One region of the Mucilaginibacter sp. OAE612 genome, then DNA from elsewhere that is predicted to be linked to it. Evidence: riboswitches for the same ligand, from Rfam matches in the RefSeq annotation. Region 1 holds a riboswitch; each other region holds the start of a gene.
The links. Region 1 has a riboswitch for S-adenosylmethionine ahead of metH (methionine synthase). Riboswitches for the same ligand answer to the same signal wherever they lie in the genome.

Region 1 (5,927 bases):
TTCAGCTGGATGTTCGTTGCACTTGGCGTATCAGCGATAACAGTTTATCTATTTTTGAATATGGGCCTGATCAGTCTGATCGTTGCACCAACAGGCGGTCTTACAGGTTTTGGCTATTTTGCGCTGTTTTCGCCACTGGCGTTTTCATTGGTAATGCAATTTGGCTATAACCGAATCTCTTATCCGGTATTGGTGCTGCTTTTCGTAGCCTATGCAACGCTTATTGGCATCAGCTTAAGTTTGATATTTCTGATCTACACATCTGCATCAATATTGGGTGTTTTCATTACCGCATCAGTAACTTTCGGTATTATGGGCATTGCCGGTTATACTACCCAGATGGATTTAACAAAGTTTGGTTCAATCATGTACATCCTGTTCATTGGGATCTTTGTAGCTTCATTAGCTAACTTCTTTATGCACAGCGAACAAATGAGTTACATCATCAGCTACATAGGCATAGCTGTATTTACTGGTTTAACTGCCTACTATATGCAAATGTTAAAACGCATTGGAGCAGGTATTGAATACGGTGATGCAAGCTCGAAAAAGCTGGCCCTGATGGGTGCGCTAACATTGTACATCACACTGATCAACCTGTTTTTTATGCTCCTCCGTTTATTCGGCAGAAGAAGATAATCTCATTAAGAAATTCAATCATAAAGCTGCCTCCGCAAAAGGCGGCTTTTTTTGTTTAACAATGTGGCTTAGGCATGATATTTAGCGTATGTTATACACTTGCAAATGATAACTTTATTGCGCAACTTTGCACTGCTTATGGAGAAAGACGGAGGGATTAGACCCTGCGATGTCTTAGCAACCTGTGCTTCACAAGGTGCTACATTCTACCAGGCAGCAATTACGCGCCCGGACAGATAAGCGAAAGTCATAACAACACCCGACTTTTCGAGATAAGCTGTATTTAGATTTGAGATATTAGACGTGAGATTTGAGATAGCTTCGGCTCTTTCAATCGCCTGTTTAATGTCTTTTTATCAGATATATGAGGTGAAAGACATGATGTTTTAGCAAGGTTCTCTCCGCTAAAATCTCACGTCTCAAATCTCATATCTCACATCTCAAAAAATGGACATTAGAAAAGAATTACAGAAACGCATCCTGGTGATTGACGGAGCAATGGGTACCATGATTCAAAGGTACCAGCTTACCGAGAAGGATTTTCGTGGCGAGCGTTTTCGCGATCATCATAGCGACCTGCAGGGCAATAACGACCTGCTCAATATCACGCGCCCTGATATTATCAAAGCCATCCATGCCGAATATCTTGATGCCGGTGCGGATATCATTGAAACTAACACTTTCAGCACACAGGTAATTTCCCTTGCCGATTATCACCTGGAAGAACTGGCCTATGAACTAAGCTACGAAGGTGCACGCATTGCCCGCGAGGTAGCCGACGAATATACCCGGCGCAACCCTGCAAAGCCGCGTTTTGTTGCCGGTGCCATCGGCCCAACCAACCGTACTGCTTCCTTATCGCCAGACGTTAACGACCCCGGATATCGCGCCGTTACCTTTGATGACCTGGCCGAGGCCTATTATGACCAGGTACGCGGTTTGGTTGACGGAGGATCGCACCTGTTGTTGGTTGAAACTATCTTTGATACACTGAATGCAAAAGCAGCCCTCTTCGCCATAAAACGTTATGAGCTGGAATGTAAAGCTGCAGGTAAGGATTTTCCTGCTTTCAGGGATTCGGGCGGTATCATGATCTCAGGTACTATTACCGATGCTTCAGGCCGTACCCTTTCCGGGCAAACTGTCGAAGCTTTCTGGAACTCGATAAGCCATGCCAACCTGCTATCGGTAGGCCTAAACTGCGCTTTGGGTGCCCGGGAAATGCGCCCACACCTTGCCGAACTTTCTGAAAAAGCAGGCGTATTTATTTCGGCCTATCCAAACGCCGGCTTACCCAACGAGTTTGGCCAGTACGACGAAACTCCGCATGAAACCGCTCACCAGGTTGATGATTTTATCAAAGCCGGCCTGGTTAATATTGTTGGTGGCTGCTGCGGTACCACACCCGAGCATATTAAGTGCATTGCCGATAAGGCTGCCAAATATCCGCCCCGCCCTATCCCTCAAATTGAGCCGGATATGCGCCTGAGCGGCCTGGAAGCGGTCACCATTAAACCCGAAAGCATTTTTGTTAATGTGGGTGAGCGTACCAATATCACCGGTTCACCAAAGTTTTCCAAATTGATCCTTGCCGAAGATTATGAGGCTGCTTTATCTGTTGCCCTGCAGCAAGTTGAAGGCGGCGCACAGGTTATCGATATTAACATGGATGAGGGCATGATTGATTCGGAGGCTGTGATGGTAAAATTCCTGAACCTGGTTGCTTCTGAACCGGATATAGCCAAACTGCCTATTATGATCGACTCATCCAAATGGACGGTGATTGAGGCTGGTTTAAAATGCGTACAGGGAAAAGGTATCGTGAACTCTATCTCCCTTAAAGAGGGCGAAGAAAAATTTAAGGAACAGGCCCGGAAAATCTTAAGCTATGGTGCTGCCACCGTAGTAATGGCCTTTGACGAAACCGGTCAGGCTGATTCATTGGAACGTCGTATCGAGATCTGCAAACGATCATATGAGATCCTGGTGAACGAAGTAGGTTTTCCGCCGCAGGATATCATTTTCGATCCGAACATCCTAACAGTTGCTACCGGCCTGGAAGAACATAATAACTACGCGGTAGATTTTATTGAGGCCACCCGCTGGATCAAGCAAAACCTGCCGCACGCTAAAGTGAGCGGCGGTGTAAGTAACATTTCGTTCTCGTTCAGGGGTAATAATACCGTGCGCGAGGCCATGCACTCGGCATTCCTGTACCATGCCATTAAAGCCGGTATGGATATGGGGATTGTAAACGCCGGCATGCTGGAGGTTTACGAGGAGATTCCGAAAAACCTTTTGGAACTTGTAGAAGATGTACTCCTTAACCGCCGCCCGGATGCTACCGAGCGCCTGGTGGAATTTGCCGACACCATCAAAAGCAAAGGAAAAGAAGTTGTACGCGACGAAGAATGGCGCAAAGGCACCGTTCAGGAGCGCCTCTCCCACTCGCTGGTAAAAGGCATTGTTGAATACCTTGACGACGATGTGGAGGAAGCCCGCCAGGCCTACAGCAAACCACTTGAGGTTATTGAAGGTCCGTTGATGGATGGTATGAACATCGTAGGCGACTTGTTCGGTGCCGGCAAGATGTTTTTACCACAAGTGGTAAAATCAGCCCGTGTAATGAAAAAGGCGGTGGCTTACCTGCTGCCTTTTATTGAGGAAGAAAAAAAGAACAACGTAAATGCTGATCAGCGCGCCAACGCCGGCAAGGTGTTAATGGCCACCGTAAAAGGCGATGTACATGATATCGGCAAAAATATAGTTGGCGTGGTGCTGGCTTGTAACAACTTTGAGGTGATTGACCTTGGGGTGATGGTGCCCGCGCAACGCATTATTGAAGAGGCTAAAAAGCAAAACGTTGATATCATTGGCTTAAGCGGATTGATCACCCCATCGCTTGATGAAATGGTGCATTTTGCCAAAGAAATGGAGCGCGAAGGATTTACCATCCCGCTAATCATTGGTGGTGCTACAACGTCGCGCATTCACGCAGCCGTAAAAGTGGCGCCGCAATACTCCGGGGCTGCCATTCACGTTTTGGACGCTTCGCGCAGCGTTACCGTTTGCAGCAATCTAATGAGCAAGGACAACCGGGATGCCTATATCCAGGGCATTAAGGATGAATATGCCAAAGCCCGTGAGGCACATGCCAACAAAAAATCGGACAAGCGTTTTGTAACTATCGAAGAAGCCCGTGCTGGTAAATTCCAGATTAGCCTGGATGGCGATGTGGCGCCGAAACCCGCATTTACAGGCACCAAAGTATTTGAGAATTTCCCGCTGGAAGAGTTGCTGCCTTATATCGACTGGACGCCATTTTTCCATACCTGGGAACTTCGCGGCAGCTATCCGAAGATCTTTGATGATAAGTTTGTAGGCGTTGAAGCCAAAAAACTATTTAACGATGCGCAGGTATTGATGAAACGTATTGTTGACGAGAAACTGTTCACTGCGAAAGGCGTGATAGGTTTCTGGCCTGCCAACGCTGTAGGTGATGATATTGAATTATATACCGATGAAAGTCGCACAACAGTTTTAAATCACATCCATACCTTACGCCAGCAGGCCGAAAAGGTGAAGAATGATCCGTATTATGCCTTGTCAGATTTTATCGCGCCAAAAGAAAGCGGTGTGCCCGATTATTTCGGCGGCTTTGCGGTAACAACCGGTTTAGGTTGTGATGAATTGGTTGCTGAGTTTGAGGCCGATCATGACGACTATAACAGCATCATGGCCAAAGCCCTTGCCGACCGCCTTGCCGAAGCCTTCGCCGAAAAAATGCACGAGTTGGTACGTAAGGAATACTGGGGCTATGCCAAAGGCGAACAGCTAAGCAATGCCGACCTTATTAAGGAAGAATACCAGGGCATCCGTCCGGCACCGGGTTATCCGGCCTGCCCGGACCATACCGAAAAAACCACCTTGTTTGAATTACTAAAAGCAGAAGACAACGCAAACATGCACCTAACCGAAAGCCTGGCCATGCTGCCGGCCGCATCGGTAAGCGGTTTCTACTTCGCACATCCGCAGGCAAGATATTTCGGCTTGGGTAAAATCAGTAAGGATCAGGTTGAGGATTATGCTATCCGTAAACAAATGCCATTGGAGGATGTGGAAAGATGGCTAGGGCCGAATATTAATTATTAGCCCCCCTGCCCCCTAAAGGGGGAGTAAGGAAAGAAACGACAAAGCGAGGGCTTGTGCGGTTCCCCTCTTGAGAGGGGTGGAGGGTGTGTTAACAAAGCGATAATAAACGCCGCATAACACACCCCTGCCAACACACAAATCCACCGCGCCCCCTCTCGAGAGGGGAACTTGAATTGTAATTATAAAACTTAAATAAAAATTCCCCCTTTAGGGGGTTAGGGGTCAAATGAAAATACCTGAACATATAGCAAACGCCAACGGCAAAACACTTTTTTCTTTTGAACTGATCCCGCCTTTAAAGGGGCAGAGCATCCAGGGCATTTATAATGCTATTGATCCGCTGATGGAGTTTAAACCTCCGTTTATTGATGTTACTACCCTGCGCGAGGACTTTATTTACAAGCAGCACCCAAGTGGCCTGCTCGAAAAATTATCGTACCGCAAACGCCCGGGCACTATTGCCATCTGCGCGGCTATCATGAACAGGTATAAGGTTGATACCGTGCCCCACCTGCTTTGTGGCGGCTTTACCAAAGACGAAACCGAGAACGCCCTTATAGAATTAGAGTTTTTAGGTATCGAAAACGTACTGGTATTGCGTGGCGATGCGCGCCTTGGCGATTCATCATTTGTACCTACGCCTAATGGCCATTGTTATGCTACCGATTTGCTGCAGCAGGTAGTAAACCTTAACAACGGTATTTATTTGCATGAGGACCATGGCAATACAGCCAAAACAAACTTTTGTATTGGCGTAGCCGGTTATCCCGAAAAGCATTTTGAAGCCCCGAACCTTAAAACCGACTTTAAATACCTGAAGCAAAAGGTAGAAATGGGTGCACAGTTCATTGTAACCCAGATGTTTTTTGATATTGGTAAATACAAGGAGTTTGTAAACGGCTGCCGGGCCAATGGTATCAATGTGCCTATTATTCCGGGGCTGAAACCGATCACATCATCAAAACAATTGGTTACGCTGTCAAAGACATTCCATATTGATATCCCGGAAGATTTGAGTGATGCCATCCATGCCTGCGCCACCGAAAAGGATGTTAAAGAAGTAGGTATTGAATGGATGATCAATCAATGTAAAGAGTTGATTGCCTTTGGCGCGCCAGTGCTGCATTTTTATACCA
Region 2 (5,927 bases), 4.0 Mb from region 1:
AAACGAGCTGTTCAATTTGTTAAGGGCAACTATCCGTCCGGAGTTTTTAAACAGGATAGATGAGATCATCATGTTTACTCCGCTTAATCGCGATGAAATTCATGATATCGTTAAGCTGCAGTTTAAACAGGTACAGCAAACGCTTGCTGAAATGGGTGTAACTATCGAAGCATCCGATGAAGCCTTAGATTGGTTGGCCCAGTTAGGTTATGATCCTCAATTTGGTGCACGTCCGTTAAAACGCGTTATCCAGAAAAAGATACTGAACGAGTTGAGTAAACAGATCCTGGCGGGTACAGTTGATAAAGACAGCGTTATTAAAATAGATATGTTTGATAACCAGTTCGTGTTCCTGAACTCGGCCAAAGAAGCTACGGAACCGGCTAAATAAGCTGTAGAAAATTAATTAAATGTAAAAAGGCTTCCCAATTTGAGAAGCCTTTTTTTATTAACAACCGGAGAATCTATTAAAAAACTTCAGCTGTTTGTTTAGTTACCGATGCTAAGCTGACCCCCGTAAGCTGATCGGCAAAGGCTACGAAAGCCTTACTCTCAGATATACGATGTTGATTAGCGATCAGATTTTGCAAATTGATTTTTCCTATCACAAATTTATAATTACCTGAATAGTAACGCTCATTGATGTGTTCAAAATTCAGTGCTTCAACCAGTTCCTCATCGTCATAACGCAGGTAAATGGTTAATTCAATGTTATTGGTAAAATTAAGGTCTGTTTTCTCTTTAGCTTTTTTGTATTCGTATTGGTAGTTATAACGTAATGCCGCTATATCCGAAAGTACAGCCGAGCCGGTAGGATGCCCACCTGCACCTTTGCCAAAAAAGAATTGCTGATCGGCAAAGGCGGCCTGTACGGTTACGCCATTATATTCGTACTCAACGTTGTATAAAAACTCTTTGTCGTTTACAAATTTAGGCAGTACAAACAGGGCAACGTTACGGTCGTCAAGCTCTTTAGCTACAGGTACCAGTTTAATTTTGAGGTTCTTTTCGCGGGCATATTGCAAATCTGCGGCTGCAAGGTTCTGAATGCCGAGGTTAAATACTTCATCGGGCTGTACAACTACGCCATATGCGTGTGCAGCAGCAATAACCAGTTTGTATTTTGCATCAAAACCACCAACATCACTTGTTGGGTCGGTTTCTGCAAAACCCAGGTCCTGGGCTTGTTTTAATGCACTGTCGTAATCGAGCCCTTCAATAAAACCTTTTGAAAGGATATAGTTTGATGAGCCATTGAAAATACCGCTGATAGAATGCAGTAGTTCATTATCATAATATTCTTCCAGATTGCGGATAATAGGGATACTACCGCAAACCGCGCCTTCATATAATAATGATGTACCGTATTGATGCTGGATCTCGATCAGTTCGTCCAAATGCAGGGCGATCATTTTCTTACTGGCAGATACCACGTTCTTGCCAGATTTTAATGCTCTTGAAACAATTTCAAAAGCAGCTTCGGTATCATTGATCAGTTCAACAATGGTGTTGATCTCGGGGTTATTAAGCAGTTCTTCCTTATCAGTGGTGAACAGGTGGGCCGGCAGGGAACGCTTTTTATTAGGGTCTTTAATAGCAAATTTTACTATCTCGATATTTAAATGCTTTGTTTTAACGATATCATATAACCCCTGGCCAACAACTCCAAATCCGAAGAGGCCGATATTTAACTTTTTACTCATTACGCTGTACGTTGCAGTTCTATAATTTTTCCTTTCACATCGGTTTTAAAAAATGATGTGAATATTTTTGTTAATGCTTCTGTTTCAATTAAAAATCCATCGTGCCCATAAAACGAATCCAGTTTGGCAAAGGCGGCCTTAGGGATATGCCTGAACAAGTATTGCTGTTCTTCAACAGGGAACAAAACATCCGACGAGATGCCGATAACTAATGTTTTTGCCTTGATGAGGCTCAACGCTTTATCTACACCGTGACGGCCCCGGCCCACATTGTGTGAGTCCATCACTTTGGTCAGGTACCAATAACTATAGGCGTTAAAGCGGTTCACCAGCTTTTGCCCCTGGTAATTTTGGTACGATGAAGAGCGGAAATTGTCCTGCACATCGTCGGCTTCTTCCTGCTGGGTAATGCCGTAAGTTTTATAAGTACGATAACTTAAAAGCGCGATACTGCGCGCAGCTTTTAAGCCTTTCTGACCGCCTTCGGGCGTATTGCTGTAAAAGGTGCGGTCGGTAGTGATAGCCAAACGTTGCGACTCGTTAAAGGCAATGCCCCATGGTGAATGCTTGGCATTAGTTGCTATCAGAATAAGATTTTTGATGCGCTCCGGTTCAATAATAGCCCATTCCATAGCCTGCTGGCCGCCTAATGAACCTCCAATTAATACACTGATATTATTAATGTTTAAATGCTGGGCAAGCAACTGGTGCGCTTTAACCATATCCCTTGTAGTAAACTGGGGATATGAAAGATAATATGGCTGGCCGGTAACCGGGTTAATGCTCAACGGACTTGTAGTGCCGTAAGGAGAACCCAAAATATTGGCGCAAACTATAAAATGCTCTTCCGGGTTAAAAAAATACCCCTCGCCAATAAGCCCTTTCCACCAGTCAAATACATCGCTGTTGGCAGTAAGCGCATGGCAAACCCAAACAATGTTATTTTTTTCCTTATTTAACCGGCCATAAGTGTGAAAACCTATTTCTAAACCTTCAATTGTACGGCCCGATTCAAATTCAAAAGTATCAGTGTATTTAAATATCTCTGCGTTCATTCTGTTGTTTTGTTATTTCAGGTGCAACCGGTATTTCCGGCTGCAACCTGCAATAACGTTTACTATATCACTTAAAAAAACTATACATTATTAAACTAACTCACCCTCACCTTGCTTAATTTTTGCAAAAGCCTGCTCAAAATCAGCTTTAATATCGTCAATATGCTCAATACCAACAGCCACGCGCAATGAAGCTGGCGTAACACCGGCAGCCAATTGCTCTTCATCAGACAATTGCTGATGCGTAGTTGCCGATGGCTGAATGATGAGTGTTTTTGCGTCGCCAACATTGGCCAAATGGCTAACCAGTTTCAGGTTGTTGATCAATCGGCTGGCCTGCTCTTTACTCCCCTTAATCTCGAATGACAATACGCCACCGAAACCATTCTTTAAATATTTTTTAGCCAGCTCATGATATGGCGATGATTCCAGTCCCGGGTAATTTACGCTTGCCACCTGCGAATGCTGCTCCAGCCATTTAGCCAGTTGCAGGGCATTATCAACATGACGTTGCACGCGTAACGAAAGTGTTTCCAGTCCCTGAATGTTCAGCCATGAATTAAATGGAGCCTGCGACGGGCCGAAATCTCTCAAGCCTTCCACACGGGCACGAATAATAAACTGGATATTGCCAAACGGACCGCCAATGCCAAATACATCGTTAAATATCAACCCGTGGTACCCCTCAGATGGTTCAGTGAATTGCGGAAACTTACCGTTACCCCAATTGTAATTGCCTGCATCAATAATGACGCCGCCAATACTGGTACCATGCCCGCCAATCCATTTGGTGGTTGACTCAACAACCACATTAGCGCCATGTTCAATGGGACGGAAGAGGTAACCACCCGCACCGAAAGTATTATCAACAATTAGCGGCAGGTCATGCCTTTTGGCAACTTCGCTCACCTTTTCAAAATCGGCAATAGTAAAGCCCGGGTTACCAATGGTTTCCAGGAAAATGGCCTTTGTTTTATCATCAATAAGCGCCTCGATATTGACCGCAGTATCATCTTTGGCAAAACGCACATCGATGCCCAGGCGTTTAAACGCTACTTTAAACTGGTTATAAGTACCGCCATATAGGAAAGGTGAGGTAACAAAGTTATCGCCAACCTGTAAAATATTATTAAGGGCAAGGAATTGAGATGCCTGGCCAGAAGCTGTCGCCAGCGCTGCCACACCGCCCTCTAACGCCGCGATGCGTTTTTCAAACACATCGGTAGTAGGGTTCATGATGCGGGTATAGATATTACCAAACTCTTTCAGCGCAAACAGGTTTGCACCATGTTCGGCACTGTTGAATACGTATGAAGTAGTTTGATAAATGGGCACAGCGCGTGAACCTGTTGTTGGATCAACTTCCTGACCGGCATGTAATTGTAAGGTTTCGAATTTTAAGGCAGACATAGTTGTAATTTTTTAATGTGTTTAATTTAGATTTTTGAATGTTTAGATGAATTTGGAAAGCCGGTTTAAAAACAACCGGTTTAACAACACGCTTTTCAGAAAATGAAAAATAGGAGCGTGCTAAGCATCAACAGCAGCAACACATACAAATACAGCCAATAGGGGAGCCAATATGTTGTACGTTACCGTTTAAGGTGTAAAAAGTGTTGCGTTGCGTAAATTTAATTAAACTTTTCATGGTTATAAATTTATATTCCCCGGTGTTATTTGCCGGGACAGGAATTGGCACCTTCTTCAACATTGAAGGGTTGCCAGCGGGTCATTGAGCCTGATCTCTCGCCGCTTCTTTATAAATCAAAACCCGAACTATGTGCGGAGGATTGATCGACGTTGGTATCACTACCAAATAATGTTGCGAATATAAGGGATTGTGAGGTAATATACCAAATTTTATTTCTTTTTAAGGTTAAGGTAAAAGGCCAAAGGCAAAAGGTTCATTCGAGAACAATTTTAAGCTTAGACAAATGCAGCTACCTTTCGCCTTTAACCTTTATCCTTTTACCTTAAAAGGCCTAAGCCAAAGCCTGCTTCATATCGGCAATCAAATCATCAATATGTTCCAGCCCAACCGAAACCCTTAGCAGGTTTCGTGGTGTTTTGGTATCCGGCCCTTCAACAGTAGCGCGGTGTTCTATTAGGCTTTCAACACCACCAAGGCTGGTAGCTTTGATAAATAGTTTCAGCTTATTGATGATGTTATGCGTGTCGTTCTCATCGCCCTTAATAGTAAAAGATAACATGCCACCAAAAGCCAGCATCTGATCTTTAGCTATCTCATGCTGCGGGTGCGAGGGCAAACCGGGGTACATTACCTGTTCAACATTGGGATGCTGTTCAAGGTATTCGGCTAATAACTGTGCGTTTTGTACGTGGCCTTTTACACGGTATGGTAAAGTTTTAATACTGCGTACCAGGTAATAACAATCCATAGGCGAGGGGATTGCGCCACCCATTTCCTGCACCTGGCGGATTTTTGTCCACCAATCATTCTTTTCGGCCGTGATCAACACGCCGCCCATCAGGTCGCTATGTCCGCCAAAATATTTGGTGGCTGAGTGCATAACCATATCCGCGCCCAGCTCAAGTGGTCGCTGGCACATAGGGGTGGCAAATGTATTATCGCACAAAACTTTAATGCCCTTTGCTTTGGCAATAGCAACCACCTTTTTAATATCGGTTATTTTAAGCAGGGGGTTTGAAGGTGTTTCAATCCAGATCAAACCTGTTTCGGGCTTGATGTGCTGTTGTAAAACCCCGGTATCGTTTACATCAATAAAATCGAAGGTAAGGATCCCGGCAAAAAGGGTTTTAAGCTGATTACGTAAGCCATGATACATATCATCCGGCGCAATTATATGGGTGCCCGGCTCCAATGATTGAAATACCGACATCCCGGCCGCATTACCTGATGAAAAGCAAGCTGCTTCAACACCTCCCTCTAACTTTGCCAGCACATGCTCCAGTGCGTGACGATTGGGGTTCGATGAGCGACTGTAAATATAACCTGCCGGAAAACCGCCATCCTCACCGCGCTCAAAAGTGGTTGACATAATAATGGGTTGTATAACGGCCCTTGTTGCTTCATCAACATGGTTGCCGGCATGTATCGCTATAGTTTCAGTTTTCATGGTATTGTATTATGATATCGCCCAAAATAAACAAGAATATTTGTTATTAGCTGTAGCGTTTTTATATTTTT
Region 3 (5,927 bases), 1.8 Mb from region 1:
TCGGCACATCAAGCGCGGCTGTTGCCAGCTCATTAGGCTTTGCAGATGGCGAAGAGATGAGTTTTGAGGATTACCTTTTTGTTGTTAAACGCATAGCTGCAACAACATCAGCCATGCTAACAGTCGACCTTGAAGGTGGTTATGGTGAAACACCGGAGGCTATCTGCAGTAACATCACAAAACTATATAATATTGGTGTTGTGGGTATCAATATAGAGGATTCGATAGTGGTGAATGGCCAGCGAAGTATTGTTGGTGCCGAAGGCTTTGCCACAAAACTTAAACAGATAACTGCATTGTTAACCGCCACAGGGGTAGAGGTATTTATAAATGTAAGGACCGATTCCTTTCTGCTTGGTTTACCTAACGCACTGGAAGACGCTTTGACCCGTGCTAAACTTTACCAGGGTGCAGGTGTGCATGGTTTGTTTTTTCCGTGCATTACCCAAATAGCAGATATTGAAAAAATAACGGCCTTATCGCGCCTCCCGGTTAGCGTAATGTGTATGCCTGGCCTTCCGGATTTTAAAGCGTTGCAAAATGCAGGCATTAAAAGGATTAGCGCAGGCCCATTTTTGAATATGAACATCTACCGGTCACTGGAAAATTTGATCGAAAAAATAACAGCCGAAAATAGCTTTGCAGCCCTTTTTAATGGGACTGCCAGTTAACAGGCGAATAAAAGTGCTAAATAATTAAAAACCTAATTGCCTTGTTTTACCTTATTATAAGGTAGTTTAATAATCTGCAAAATAAGTTTAGGTTAAAGTCCCGGCAGCGAACGTTAGGGACTTTTTGTTGTTATGGAATTTATCTTCAAAAAGTTTCAGCTAATCCAATCAGTAAACAAATTCTGTAAATAAGCCTGCAGAATTTTAAAGTGTTAATTCATTTTATTGCAATAATTATATAAAATCTATGGTTTTAGTAGAATTTATATATATTTGCATCGTCAAATCGGTTCTTTGAATATTTTAATTATCAAGAAAGACTGAGGGAAAGGCCCTGTGATGTCTTAGCAACCTGTAAGCCCACTGTTATAAAGGTGCTAATTCCTGTCTGCCCAAAATAGGGTAGAAAAGATAATGTAATACGCTATGGCCTTGTATAGTGCAAGGTGTTGTATACTTCTTTTCCCTCTTCATTTTTCTTGCTAATTAAAATATTGAAAATATCACCGGGATGATATTACGGTTTAACCTGTATAGCAATGAACATTAAACAATTACTTTTTACCTGTTTGCTTTTCATAACAACATTGCCGGCTGTTGCGCAGATCACCAAGGCAATTGATCCGACAGCTGACGACCGCGGTTATATCATAAAAACCGGTGATCTTGCTCCTGCCGATTTTGAGCTCGTATTGACCAATGGTATAAAAACTTCTTTAACGAAGTTGCATGGTAAGGTGGTTATACTGCAGTTTACCGCAAGCTGGTGCAGCGTATACAGAGAAGAAATGCCGCATTTGGAAAAAGAGATCTGGCAGGCTTATAAAGATAAAGGCCTTGTGTTAATAGGCGTTGACCGCGATGAACCGCTCAACAAAGTAAAAAGTTTTCACCAGGTCATGAATATAAGCTATCCGTTGGCACTCGATCCTGGTGCTGAGATTTTTGGCCGGTTTGCCAGCAAAAAGAGCGGTGTTACCCGCAATGTGGTTATCGATCGGGATGGGAAAATTGTTTACCTCACCCGCTTGTACGATAAACAGGAATTTGCGTCCATGTTAAAAGCTGTGGACGCTTTGGTAAACAACAAAACAGCGTCCATCAATTAAAAAGAATCTATCAGTACTTATTTAATACCCGTTTTATGAAAACAGAATCTACTTTTTTACACAAGAAAACTTTAGTTTCGGAAAGCCAGTCAATCTGCAAATCCTTCTGTCTCAATATGCAAAGCATGCATTGTTGCTGTTAATCATTTACAGCATGCATGGTGTTTAAATGCGGGCTTGCTGCAGTTTGTCTTAGCTTAATAATTACCATCCCCTAATCAATTCTTTACAGTTACGATAGGCTTATGAGCCGGGCAAATTATGCCCGCTAAGGCGATAGCCATGTCTTTTGTACCGGTAAAGGCATCAAAAATTAATCTCAATTATTAATTATCATGTTAAAAATTTACAAGCTATTACTGGCAATTATATTGCCTTTTATTCTCGTCCAGACGGTTGCGGGGCAATCCGTTAAAATAAGCGGGGAGGTAACCGCCAAATCCGATGGGTTGCCGTTGCGCGGGTGTCAGCGTATCTGTTAAAGGTAAAACCACGGGCGCACAAACCAATGTTGATGGTAAGTTTATCATCAACGCCAATGTTAATGATGTGCTTAGGGTTAGCTACATTGGCTTTACAACCCAGGAGATCCCGATTACGCAAGGAATAACTACCTTAAACGTGGTTTTGGTTGAAGCACCAAATTCTCTGAATGAGGTAGTGATAACGGCCCTCAATATCTCAAAGGATAAAAAATCGCTGGGTTATGCGGTGCAAGGGCTTAAATCGAAAGATATCTCTGAAGCCAAAGAAACCAACTTTGTAAACGCTCTGGCGGGTAAAATTGCCGGTGTGCAGGTTACCAACAGCCAGGGCGATATGGGTTCATCCCGTATCGTTATCCGTGGCGAAACTTCTATCTCGGGCAATAACCAACCCTTATTTGTGGTTGATGGTGTTATAGTTGATAACAGCCAGTTTTTAGGGAATAACGGCTCAAGGGATTTTGCTAATGCTATTTCGGATTTAAATTCTGAAGATATTGAATCTGTAAGTGTATTAAAGGGCCCGAATGCAGCAGCGCTTTATGGTTCACGTGCAGCCGCGGGTGTTATCCTCATCCGCACTAAAACAGGCAAAGGGGCAAAAGGATTAGGTGTTACTATAAACTCCAATACCAGCTTTTCAAACGTACAGGTATTGCCCGAATATCAAAATCAATATGGTCAAGGCTCAAATGGGAAATTTAGCTATGTAGATGGTAAAGGCGGCGGCGTTAACGATGGTGTTGACGAAAGCTGGGGACCTGCGTTGGATGGTTCACTGATTCCACAGTTTTATTCAAATGGGCAGGCCGTACCTTTCGTGGCACACCCCGACAACGTAAAAGATTTTTTTAAAACCGGTGTAACACTCAATAATGGCATTGCTATTGCGAGCAGCAGCGATAAAAGTGATTTCAGGTTATCATACAACAACCTGCACCAAACCGGTATTGTACCTAATACTTCACAAGGGCGTAACTCGTTTGCTTTAAACTCAAGCTATCGTATCAACAATAAATTAACCGTTAATACAATTGTTGATTACAGTAAAGATGATGCTGATAACCTGCCTGGTGCATATGGAAAACGTGCAACCAGCACCATGCTGCAGTTTACCTGGTTTGGCCGCCAGGTTGATATCAACAGACTTAAAAATTACAAGGATGCCAATGGTAATACCTTTAACTGGAATAACAGTTACTATAGCAACCCTTACTGGCTGGCCTATGAAAACACGGTTGGTCAGCATAAAAATCACTTAATAGGTAGTATTGAATTAAACTATAAGATCATCGATGGCTTATCAGCAAACTTCCGTACAGGAACTGATTATTATAACGACCGCCGTAAGATCAAAGTAGCCTACGGCACTAACGGAACACCCTTCGGCTCGTACGAAGAGGATGCCTACAGTGTAAATGAAAACAATACCGAAGCCAGATTACAATACACCAAAAAGCTGAACAATGATTTCTCGCTTGATGTATTTGGTGGTGGTAACATAGCTGTGAGGACAACCGAAAATAATGATCAGTTGGCTCCGAAACTTGCAGTTGCTGGCTTGTACACGCTGAGCAACTCCCGTGATCCATTGGTCTCTACAAATTACTACGGGAAACTTAAAACCTATAGCTATTTTGGTTCGGCACAGCTTGGTTTCAGAAATTACGCGTTCATCAACTTCACAACCCGTAATGATTGGTCGTCAAGTTTACCGGCAGATGCCTTGTCATATTTCTATCCTTCCGTAAACGGCAGTTTAACATTATCTGAAGCATTAGGTATTAAAAGCGATGTGCTTAGTTATGCTAAATTAAGAGGTGGGTGGTCAAAAGTAGGTAAGGCGACAGATCCATTTCAATTAATTAACGTTTATACATCTTCAAACCTCTTTGGCTCAAATCCGCAACAAAGTATATCTACTATTGATCTGAATGATCATCTTAAGCCTGAAACCACTACATCGGCAGAGGCTGGTTTCGAATTAGGCTTTTTCCATGATCGCGTACATTTAGATGTAAGTGGTTATAATACCAATAGCACTAACCAAATCCTTACTGTACAGGTAAGTTCATCAACCGGTTTCAGCCAAAAAGTAATAAACGGTGGCCGTCTTAATAACAAAGGCATTGAGGTTCAGTTAGGCCTTACGCCAATTAAATCAAAGAGCTTTACCTGGGATATTACCACCAATTATTCATTAAATCGCAGTAAAGTAGCTTCGCTTGATGCTGATGGCCGATTGCAAAGTGTAGTACTTGGAACGGATCGTACCGTGCAGGTTGTAGCGGCTCTTGGTCAGCCTTATGGTGCGTTGTACGGTACTGCTTATACGCGTAATGCTTCAGGCCAGATCGTTATTGATGCCAACGGTACACCTGTATTTAATACCACCAAACGTTACCTGGGTAAGTTCACCCCAAATTGGCTGGGAAGCATCAATAATAGCTTTACCTACAAAGGCATTAACCTGAGCTTTTTGGTTGATGCACGTTTCGGCGGATCCATTTACTCAAACACCAACCGTACTGGTACCTATACCGGCGTATTGGCCTCTACCTTACCAGGCCGCGGTGCTGCTAATGGTGGTTTAAGCTATTACTATCCGGATAATAAAACAACAAATCCAGCGGTGCAGGTAACCGGCGCTGCTCCTGCCGGGGTGACGGTATATAATGATGGTATGATATTTAAAGGTGTAAAGGCTGATGGCTCGCCAAACACTACTATTATCCCTGCGCAATCATACTATAAAGGCTTTACTAATATTGATGAAGCCTTTGTTTACAATGCCTCATACATTAAGCTTCGCGAAGTAAAACTGGGTTATTCTTTACCTGCTAAATTGGTGAATAAAATAGGCTTCCAGGGAGCTACATTTTCGGTAGTTGGCCGTAACCTGTGGATCATCCACAAAAACGCGCCGAACATTGATCCGGAAACAGCCTTTAATGCAGGCAATGGTCAGGGCCTCGAAGATCTTACCCTGCCTACTGTACGCAACATCGGTTTTAACGTAAACCTTAAATTTTAAAGCATCATGAAACTTAAATATATCAGCATATTATCCGCCGCGGTTTTATTATCGGTAACATCGTGCAAAAAGGATCTGTTAAAGATCAACAAAAACCCTAACGGCTCACAAACAGCACAACCCGACTACCTGTTGACGGCAGCCACCAAAGCAACCTCAGATACCTATTGGGGCGTAGCTAATAACATGGATGCCAGCTTGCTTTTTGTACAATATTGGTCTAAGATTCAATATACCGATCCCGACAGGTATATTTATGCCAGCAGTGCATTTGAGGAGCTGTGGAGCACGGGCTATTCAAAAAGCATTGTAAACCTTAACCAGATCATTAAAATTGCCGATGCCCAGGGTAATACCAATTACAAAGGCGTTGCGCTGGTACTGCGTTCGTGGGCATTCAGTTTATTAACAGAGGCATACGGCAATATCCCTTACAGGCAGGCCACCAATATCGATCAGTATCTTACCCCGGCTTATGATACTCAGAAGGACGTTTATTTTGCTTTGCTGGATGACTTGAAAGCAGCTCAAACAGCGCTCGATCCTTCGGGCAAAGCCATAGCGGGCGATGTGATCTATAGCAATAATATTGCCTCATGGAAAAAGTTTGCCAACTCGTTAAGGCTTC

Region 2: linked by a shared signal. The riboswitch ahead of ABID99_RS10355 (O-acetylhomoserine aminocarboxypropyltransferase/cysteine synthase family protein) and the one ahead of metH (methionine synthase) in region 1 are both predicted to bind S-adenosylmethionine.
Region 3: linked by a shared signal. The riboswitch ahead of ABID99_RS19330 (TlpA disulfide reductase family protein) and the one ahead of metH (methionine synthase) in region 1 are both predicted to bind S-adenosylmethionine.

The regions. Positions count from the first base shown of each region.
Region 1 covers NZ_JBGMUW010000001.1:6,491,274-6,497,200, reverse strand. The annotation lists gene ABID99_RS27290 (Bax inhibitor-1/YccA family protein) at 1-639, shown strand, start outside; SAM riboswitch class I at 773-882, shown strand; gene metH (methionine synthase) at 1,087-4,791, shown strand; gene ABID99_RS27280 (methylenetetrahydrofolate reductase) at 5,018-5,927, shown strand, end outside.
Region 2 covers NZ_JBGMUW010000001.1:2,485,546-2,491,472, forward strand. The annotation lists gene clpB (ATP-dependent chaperone ClpB) at 1-391, shown strand, start outside; gene ABID99_RS10345 (homoserine dehydrogenase) at 468-1,703, opposite strand; gene metX (homoserine O-acetyltransferase) at 1,703-2,758, opposite strand; gene ABID99_RS10355 (O-acetylhomoserine aminocarboxypropyltransferase/cysteine synthase family protein) at 2,849-4,168, opposite strand; SAM riboswitch class I at 4,414-4,524, opposite strand; gene ABID99_RS10360 (PLP-dependent aspartate aminotransferase family protein) at 4,741-5,856, opposite strand.
Region 3 covers NZ_JBGMUW010000001.1:4,662,861-4,668,787, reverse strand. The annotation lists gene ABID99_RS19335 (isocitrate lyase/phosphoenolpyruvate mutase family protein) at 1-671, shown strand, start outside; SAM riboswitch class I at 976-1,089, shown strand; gene ABID99_RS19330 (TlpA disulfide reductase family protein) at 1,211-1,780, shown strand; gene ABID99_RS19325 (SusC/RagA family TonB-linked outer membrane protein) at 2,225-5,299, shown strand; gene ABID99_RS19320 (SusD/RagB family nutrient-binding outer membrane lipoprotein) at 5,306-5,927, shown strand, end outside.